Luteitalea sp. TBR-22: one gene and its partner. The protein of the gene in region 1 interacts with the protein of each later gene in a pairwise test. Links are inferred from orthologs where the notes say so. Each region holds a gene or a part of one and is shown on either strand. Other genes may lie near its edges.

Evidence for each region. The genes of interacting proteins can lie anywhere in the genome.
Region 2: the proteins of TBR22_RS14160 (region 1) and secA interact in binary tests that used the Escherichia coli proteins (3 or more experiments, as listed by UniProt). The link is inferred for Luteitalea sp. TBR-22 from one-to-one orthologs.

Annotation. Positions count from the first base shown.
Region 1 is NZ_AP024452.1:3,419,686-3,423,388, reverse strand. The notes cover bases 427-3,397. They hold TBR22_RS14160 (thioesterase family protein), read right to left. Parts: upstream 2,128-3,397; coding sequence 1,726-2,127; downstream 427-1,725. Other genes in these bases: TBR22_RS14150 (PASTA domain-containing protein), read right to left, coding at 2,804-3,397; rpe (ribulose-phosphate 3-epimerase), read right to left, coding at 2,124-2,801; TBR22_RS14165 (NAD-dependent epimerase/dehydratase family protein), read right to left, coding at 788-1,729; TBR22_RS14170 (outer membrane protein assembly factor BamD), read right to left, coding at 427-812. Also shown: more of TBR22_RS14170, read right to left, coding at 1-426; more of TBR22_RS14150, read right to left, coding at 3,398-3,538.
Region 2 is NZ_AP024452.1:3,073,767-3,077,953, forward strand. The notes cover bases 1-3,707. They hold secA (preprotein translocase subunit SecA), read right to left. Parts: upstream 3,321-3,707; coding sequence 201-3,320; downstream 1-200. Other genes in these bases: guaB (IMP dehydrogenase), read right to left, coding at 1-107; TBR22_RS12660 (M23 family metallopeptidase), read right to left, coding at 3,433-3,707. In the rest of the region: more of TBR22_RS12660, read right to left, coding at 3,708-4,187. UniProt on the Escherichia coli protein: Required for protein export, interacts with the SecYEG preprotein conducting channel.

The DNA of each region.
Region 1 (3,703 bases):
CGCTGCGCCAGCGTCGTCTTGACCTGCTCCCGCAGCGCCGCGCCCTTGACGAGGAACTCGCTCTCGATGAATTCCTCCTCCAGCTTGTCCAGCAAGGGGAGGGCCTCCGCCTCGAGCCTGACGGTCACCAGGGCCTCGGCCAGGTAGTAGTACACCGCGTCGCGGCCGGTGAACTGCGGGTCTTCCTGCAGGACCTGGCGGAAGCGCGAGATGGCGCCGGGGTACCAGCGGGCCCGGTGGTAGAAGTAGCCCACCTTGTAAATCGACTCGCTGAGGCGGTCGCGCGCGATCCGTTCCTTTTCCTGGACGTCGGGCATCAACGGGCTGTTGGGGTAGCGGGTGCGGAAGGCCTCGAACTGCTCCAGCGCCGCCCTGGTCTCGGTCTGGTCGCGCTCGGCCTTCGGCATCTGCTCGAAGTGCGTCATCGCCAGCTTGAACTGCGCGTAGTCGGCCTTCTGGTGGGTCGGGAAGTACGACAGGAACTCCTGGAACTCGCGCTCGGCGCGCAGCTTGCCCTCGGTGGTGCCGTCGTTGAGGTACGCGTCGCCGAGCCCCAGCTTGGCGTCGGCGCGCAGCGGGCTCTGCGGGTAGCCGTCCACCAACTGCTGGAAGTACTCGCGGGCCGTGAACCACTTGCGGTCGGTCATCGAGGCCTGGCCCTGCTCGTACAAGTACTTGTCGGGCTCGGTGACCCCGGTGGGGATGTTGCCGCGCTTGGTGGCGCACGCGCCGGCCATCACCGCGAGGCCGAGCACCACTGCCAGCCGGAGACGTGCCATCACCATCGTCATGCGCGTTCGGTCCGTAGCCATGCGTATTCTTCTGTCAGTCCCTGCTCGAGCGTCACCGACGGGACGAAGCCGAGGTCGGCCCTCGCCCGGCTCGTGTCCGCGTACGTGTCGCGCATGTCGCCCTTCTGGGGCGGCTGCTGGTCGATCTCCACGGCGCGCCCGACGAGGCGCCCGATGATCTCGAACACCTGGTTGACGGTCACCCGCGACCCGCCGCCGATGTTGTACACGCGGCCCGGTGCGCCGAGGGTGGCCGCCGCGACCGTGGCGGTCACCGCATCGGCCACGTACGTGAAATCCCGCGTCTGCTCGCCGTCGCCGAAGCGCGTGAGCGGCTTGCCTGCCATGGCGGCCGTGAGGAAGCGATGGAACCCCATGTCGGGCCGCTGGCGGGGGCCGTACACGGTGAAATAGCGCAACGCCGTGAACGGCAGCCCATGGTTGGCAAAGTACAGGTGCCCGAGGTGCTCGGCGGCCAGCTTCGACACCCCGTACGGGGAGAGCGGCTGCAAGCGCTGATCCTCCCGCATCGGGATCGGGGCCTCGTCGCCGTACACCGAAGACGTCGAGGCATAGACGAAGCGCTCGAGCGGCCGGCCGGCGCACTCCTCGAGCAGCCGTTGCGTCGCGGCGATGTTGTTGCTCACGTAGACGCTGAAGTCGCGGCCCCAGCTCTTGCGGACGCCGGCCTGCGCGGCCAGGTGGAAGACGTGGGTGACGCCGTCGAGCAGGGCCGCCAGGTCGGTGTCGAGCAGGTCGTCCTCGACCAGTTCGAAGCGCGCCGACTGGCGTGCCCCGGCAAGGTTCGTCTCCTTGAGCGCGCGCGGGTAGTAGTCCGTGAAGCAATCGATGCCGACCACGTCGGCGCCCTGCGCCAGCAGGCGGTCGGTCAGCGTCGAGCCGATGAAGCCCGCCGCGCCGGTCACGAGTGCCCTCACGAGAAGATCTCCCTCAACGCCACCGGCAGGCGGCAGGGCCGCCCGTCGCGGTTGACGGGTACGTGCATCGTCCGGGCCGTCGCCAGCACGCGGGCGTCCTCCAGCCGGACCAGCTCATAGGTGAACTCGACCCGAAGCGCGCTCGCCATGCGGCCCGTCGTCCGGATCTCCAACTCGTCATCGTACCGCGCCGGGTGCAGGTACGTGCAAGTGGCCTCGATGACGGGCAGGCTCACGCCGTCGGCTTCGAGAGCCTTGTAGCTCCAGCCGAGCTGTCGCAGCAGCTCGACGCGGCCGACCTCGAACCAGGCGAAGTAGTTGCCGTGGTAGACCACCCCCATCTGGTCGGTCTCGGCATAGCGGACGCGGATGCGGGCAGCGCCCGCCACCCGGCTCATCGCGCGCCGCGCGCCTGCCAGCCACGCGTGCCGGCGGCCCGCAGGTCGGCCATCGCCGCGGCGGGATCGGCGGCGGCGAACACGGCCGCGCCAGCCACCAGCACGTCGCCTCCCGCGGCGACCACGGCTTCGGCCCGACCGGGATCGACCCCGCCGTCGACGGTGATCAGGGCCTGGCTCCCCGCCCGATCCAGGAAGTCGCGCAGCCGGCGCAGCCGGTCGTAGCTCCGCTCGATGAACGCCTGCCCGCCAAAGCCCGGGTTGACCGACATGAGGATGACGATGTCGAGGTCGGGCGCGATCTCGGCGAGCGTGTCGAGGGAGGTGGCCGGGTTGATCGCCACGCCCGGCCGAGCGCCCAGCTGCCGGATCCGATGCACCAACCGGTGCAGGTGGTCGGTGGCCTCCACGTGTACCGAGAGGGACGCCGCGCCGGCCTCCACGAACTGATCCACGTACCTTTCCGGCTCGACGATCATCAGGTGCACGTCGAGGGGCACCGGCGACACCCGCTTCAGGGCCGCGACGACGGGCAGGCCGATGCTGATGTTGGGCACGAAGCGGCCGTCCATCACGTCGACGTGAATCCAGTCGGCGCCGGCCGCCGCCACCTTCCGCACGTCTTCGCCGAGCGCGGCGAAGTCGGCGCTCAACACCGACGGCGCGAGACGCACGCTCACCGGCTGACCTCCAGGGAAATGGCGTCGCCGGGCGCAATCTGGAAGCCGCCGAGCGGCGACTGTCGCAGGACGATGCCGGGGGGAACGCCGGGGTAGGGCTGCTCGGCCACCAGCGCCACGCGGAAGCCCCGCACCCGCAGCACTTCCGCGGCCCGCTGGGCGTTGACGCCGATCAGGTCGGGCATGACGTAGGTGGCACCCCGCTCGCCGCGGTTGACCAGCAACGACACGGTGTCGGCCGCGGCGCCGGGCGCCGGGTTCTGCGACACGACGATGCCGGCGGGGAAGGCCGAGGAGCGGATGGCGGCGAGACCCCGGATGCCGACCCCCTCACTCTCGAGGCGCAGCTGCGCGGTGCGCTCAGTGAGGCCGGTCACGGCGGGCACGCGGCTCACGGTCGGCCCGGCACTCAACCACACCTTCACGCTGCGCGGGCGACGAGCGGTGCTGCCCGACACGGGATCCTGCGCGAGGATGAGGCCTGCCGGTACCTTCGGGTCGGAGCGCCGCGACTCTTCGACCTTGAGCGGCAGGCCGAGTTCGGTGAGCGAGGAACTGGCCTGGTTGACGGTGCGCCCACGCAGGTCGGGCACGCGCACGTCGCGCGTCCGCAGCGCGAGCCGCATCGCCATGCCGAACGAGACGGCGTACGTCAGCCCGAGCAAGGCCAGCAGCACGAGCAACTTGCCCGCGCCCCAGACCCGTCCGGTGAACCCTCGACCCGATTCCATCAGCACACCATTCTAGTCGGCAGTCGGCAGTGGGCAGTCGGCAGTCGGCAGTCGGCAGTCGGCAGTGGGCAGTGGGCAGTCGGCCGTTGGTCGTAGCCGTCGCCCTTGGGCGACGGTCAGTCATGGCCAGCCCAGGTCAGAGACCGTCGCGCGAGCGCGACGGCT
Region 2 (4,187 bases), 350 kb from region 1 along the record:
GAGCGGCGGGGCACCAGGAGGATGTCGTCGAAGGTGAGCGCGGTCTGCAGGCCACGCTCCACTTGTTCAGCGGGCGAGAGGGCGGCGAGGGTGTCCGTGGTCGTCATGGGATCAGGCACGTGAAGACACGAAAGGCCGACAGACGTCGGCCTCGTGGTGTTCGAACGGACGGGGAGCGGTGACGCGCGCCATCGCCTGCGTCACAGGCCCGCCCCGTGGCACTTCTTGTACTTCTTGCCGCTGCCGCAGGGGCAGTCGTCGTTGCGGCCGACCTTCGGCACGTCGCGACGCACGGTCCGCACGCCGGCGTCGTCGCCGCCGACGCGCGCCGGCCTGGGGGGCGCCGCTGCCGCGGCGGCGGGGGCGCCGAACAGGGCGCCGGCCGACGATGGCGCAGGCCGGTTCTCCTGCACGCGCTGCGGGCGCTGGAAGATGTCGGGCGTGGCCGGCGGCCGCTGCACCGCCGGGACCGGCGCGGCCTGGCGCGGCGCGGGCGCGGCGGGCGCGGTCACCGTCGCCTCGTCGCTGGCCTCGAGCGCCTCGGCGGGCGAGGGCTCCGAGCGGCCGAACATCGGCCGCAGCCGCCACAGGTAGCGGACGGTCTCCTCGTCGACGCGCTGCTTCATCGCCTCGAAGAGCGCGTAGCTCTCCTTCTTGTACTCGACGAGCGGGTCGCGCTGGCCGTAGCCCCGCAGCCCGATGCCTTCCTTCAGGTGATCGAGGCTGTAGAGGTGATCCTTCCACTGCCCGTCGACCACCTGCAGCATCAGGTTGCGCTCGATCGGCGCCAGCACGCTGCGACCGGCCATCGAGAGGCGCGCGTCACCCTCCACCGTCTTCATCTGCTCGAAGAAGGTGGGTCCGGCGATCTGCGGGATGACCTCCTCCGGCAGCTGCAGCAGGTCGCGACCGACGGCCGCTTCCTTCTCCGCGTAGGCGTCCTCGACCTCGTCCCAGAGCTCGGTGCGGATCTGCTCGGCGGTCATCGTCTCGAGCGGCAGGTCACGCAGGATCTGCTCGTCGACGCCGAAGACCCGCTCGATCTCCTCGCGCAACTGCGCCAGGTCCCACTGCTCGGGGTGGTCCTTCACGCCGGCGTACTCGCTGACCAGCGCGCCGACCAGGTCCTCGGCCAGCACCATCAGGTACTCGCGCGAGTCGACCTCGCCGTCCTCGAGGCGGATGCTGCCCTCGAGCAACTGCCGACGCAGCGCGTAGACGCTCTCGCGCTGCTTGTTCATCACGTCGTCGTACTCGAGCAGGTGCTTGCGGATGCCGAAGTTCTGGGCCTCGACCTGCTTCTGCGCGCGCTGGATGGCCCGGGTGACCATCCGGCTCTCGATCGGCACGCCTTCTTCCATCCCGAGGCGCTGCATCAGCCCCGAGATGTTGGCCGACCCGAAGATGCGCATCAGGTCGTCCTCGAGCGACAGGTAGAAGCGCGAGGAGCCCGGGTCGCCCTGGCGACCGGCCCGGCCGCGCAACTGGTTGTCGATGCGCCGCGACTCGTGGCGCTCGGTGCCGACGATGTGCAGGCCGCCGAGGGCGATCACCTGCGCGTGCTCGGCCCGACACTCGTCGTCGAAGCTCTTGAAGATCGCGTTCCAGGTCGGCGTCGGCACCCGGTAGAAGTTGTCGACGTGGCGGAAGTAGACGAACTCCTCGTCGTCGACGTACTTCTCCTGGCCGCGCGGCACCTTCTCGGCGACTTCCTCGGCCAGGCACTGCTGGCGGGCCATGTGCTCGGCGTTGCCGCCCAGCAGGATGTCGGTGCCGCGGCCGGCCATGTTGGTGGCCACGGTGACCTTGCCCAGCCGACCGGCCTGCGCGACGATCTCGGCTTCCTGCGCGTGGTACTTGGCGTTGAGCACCACGTGCTTGACGCCCTTGCGCTTGAGCATCGTCGACAACAGCTCGGACTTCTCGACCGAGACCGTGCCGACCAGCACCGGGCGCCCCTTGGCCTGCTGCTGCGCGATGTCCTCGACGATCGCGTCGTACTTCTCGCGCTGCGTGCGGTAGACGGTGTCGGGCTCCTCGACGCGGATCAGCGGCCGGTTGGTCGGCACCGAGATCACGTCGAGCTTGTAGATCTTGTTGAACTCCTCCGCCTCGGTGTCGGCGGTGCCGGTCATGCCGGCGAGCTTCTCGTACTTGCGGAAGTAGTTCTGGAAGGTGATGGTCGCGAGCGTCTGGTTCTCGCGCTCGATCTTCACGCCTTCCTTGGCCTCGACGGCCTGGTGCAACCCGTCGCTCCAGCGACGCCCCGGCATGATGCGGCCGGTGAACTCGTCGATGATGACGACCTGCCCCTCGTCGTTGACCATGTAGTCGACGTCGCGACGGAACAGCGTGTGCGCCCGCAGGCCCTGCTGCACGTGGTGGAGCAGGGGCATGTTGGCCGGGTCGTACAGCCCCCCGGGCTGCAGCCGGTGCGCGAGCAGCTGCTCGGCGTGCGCCATGCCGCCTTCGGTCAGCGTCGCCGTCTTGTGCTTCTCGTCGACGATGTAGTCGCCGGTCGCCTCGAGCGCCTCGCGCTCCTCGGCCTTGACCTGTCCCTGGATCACCGCGCCCGGCTTCAGCTTCGGGATGATGCGGTCGACCTCGTAGTACAGGTCGGTGGACTCCTCGGCCGGGCCCGAGATGATCAGCGGCGTGCGCGCCTCGTCGATGAGGATCGAGTCCACCTCGTCGACGATCGCGTAGAAGTGCGGCCGCTGCACCATCTGCGACAGCTCGAACTTCATGTTGTCGCGCAGGTAGTCGAACCCGAACTCGTTGTTGGTGCCGTAGGTGATGTCGGCCGCGTACTGCCGCTGCCGCTCGTCGTCGCGCAGGTCGTGCTGGATGACGCCGACCGACATCTCGAGGTAGCGGTAGATGCGGCCCATCCACTCCGAGTCGCGGCGGGCCAGGTAGTCGTTCACCGTGACGACGTGCACGCCCTTGCCGGCCAGCGCGTTGAGGTAGGCCGGCAGCGTCGCGACCAGCGTCTTGCCCTCGCCGGTCTTCATCTCGGCGATGCGCCCGCGGTGCAGGACGATGCCGCCGATCAACTGGACGTCGTAGTGGCGCATGTGCACCACCCGACGCCCGGCCTCCCGGACGACGGCGAAGGCCTCGGGCAGCAGGTCGTCGATCGACTCGCCGCGCGCCAGGCGCTCCTTGAACTCGGCGGTCTTGCCACGCAGCTGGGCCTCGGTGAGCTGCTGCATGGCAGGCTCGAGCCCGTTGATGCGAGCGACGAGCGGCTGAATCCGCTTCAGCTCGCGTTCGTTCTGCGTGCCGATGACCTTGGCGAGTAGGGTATCGAGAACCAAAGGGTCTACCAGGAGGCGGGCCCGGAAGCGGGCACCGCGATCCTCCGATTGTAGGGAACGGCTGGAGGGGAGGCAACCCTGCGCGTCCGGAGCGCAGGTCCTGCCGCGCCGGCTAACGAGCGTCGCGCGCCACGAGGTACTGCAGCGGATTGACGGGGCGACCGTCGATCCACACCTCGTAGTGGAGGTGCGAACCGGTCGAGCGGCCGGTCGAGCCCGCCTCGCCGACGACCTGCCCACGCGTCACCGAGGTCCCCGGGCGGACCCGGTAGCGGGACAGGTGGGCGTAGCGGGTCTCGATGCCGAACCCGTGCGACACGATCACCAGGTTGCCGTACTCGGGGTGGTACCGTGCGTCGGTCACCACGCCGTCGGCCGTGGCGAAGACCGGATCACCGAGGTCGACGTCGAGGTCGAGCCCCGGATGCATGCTCGCGGCCGCGGTGAAGGGGTCGCGGCGGGTGCCGAAGCTCGACGACAGGGCGCCGAGGGCGGGCCAGATGGCCGGCGTGGCGCGGGCCAGGGCGGCGCGGCGCTCGAGGCGGGGCCGGGCCGTTTCCAGCCGCGACTCGAGGGCCGACAGCATCTGCCGCACCACCCCGACGGCATCAGGTTGCGCGGTCGGCCCGGTCAGGGCGATGCGCGCGGCTTCCGGCGACAGGCCGCCGAGCGCCGACTGCTGGACGCCCTTGGGCAGCCGTCCCATCGCCGTCCGCTCGGTGGCCGACGGCGACAGCTTCGAGATGTCGTCCACGACCGACTGCAGCGACGTGATCTGGGAGGTCAGCGCCCCGGTCGCCGAGCGCATCGTCTCGTTCTCGGCGCGCAGGGCCGACAGTTCGCTCTCCAGCGACGCCCGCTGCCAGG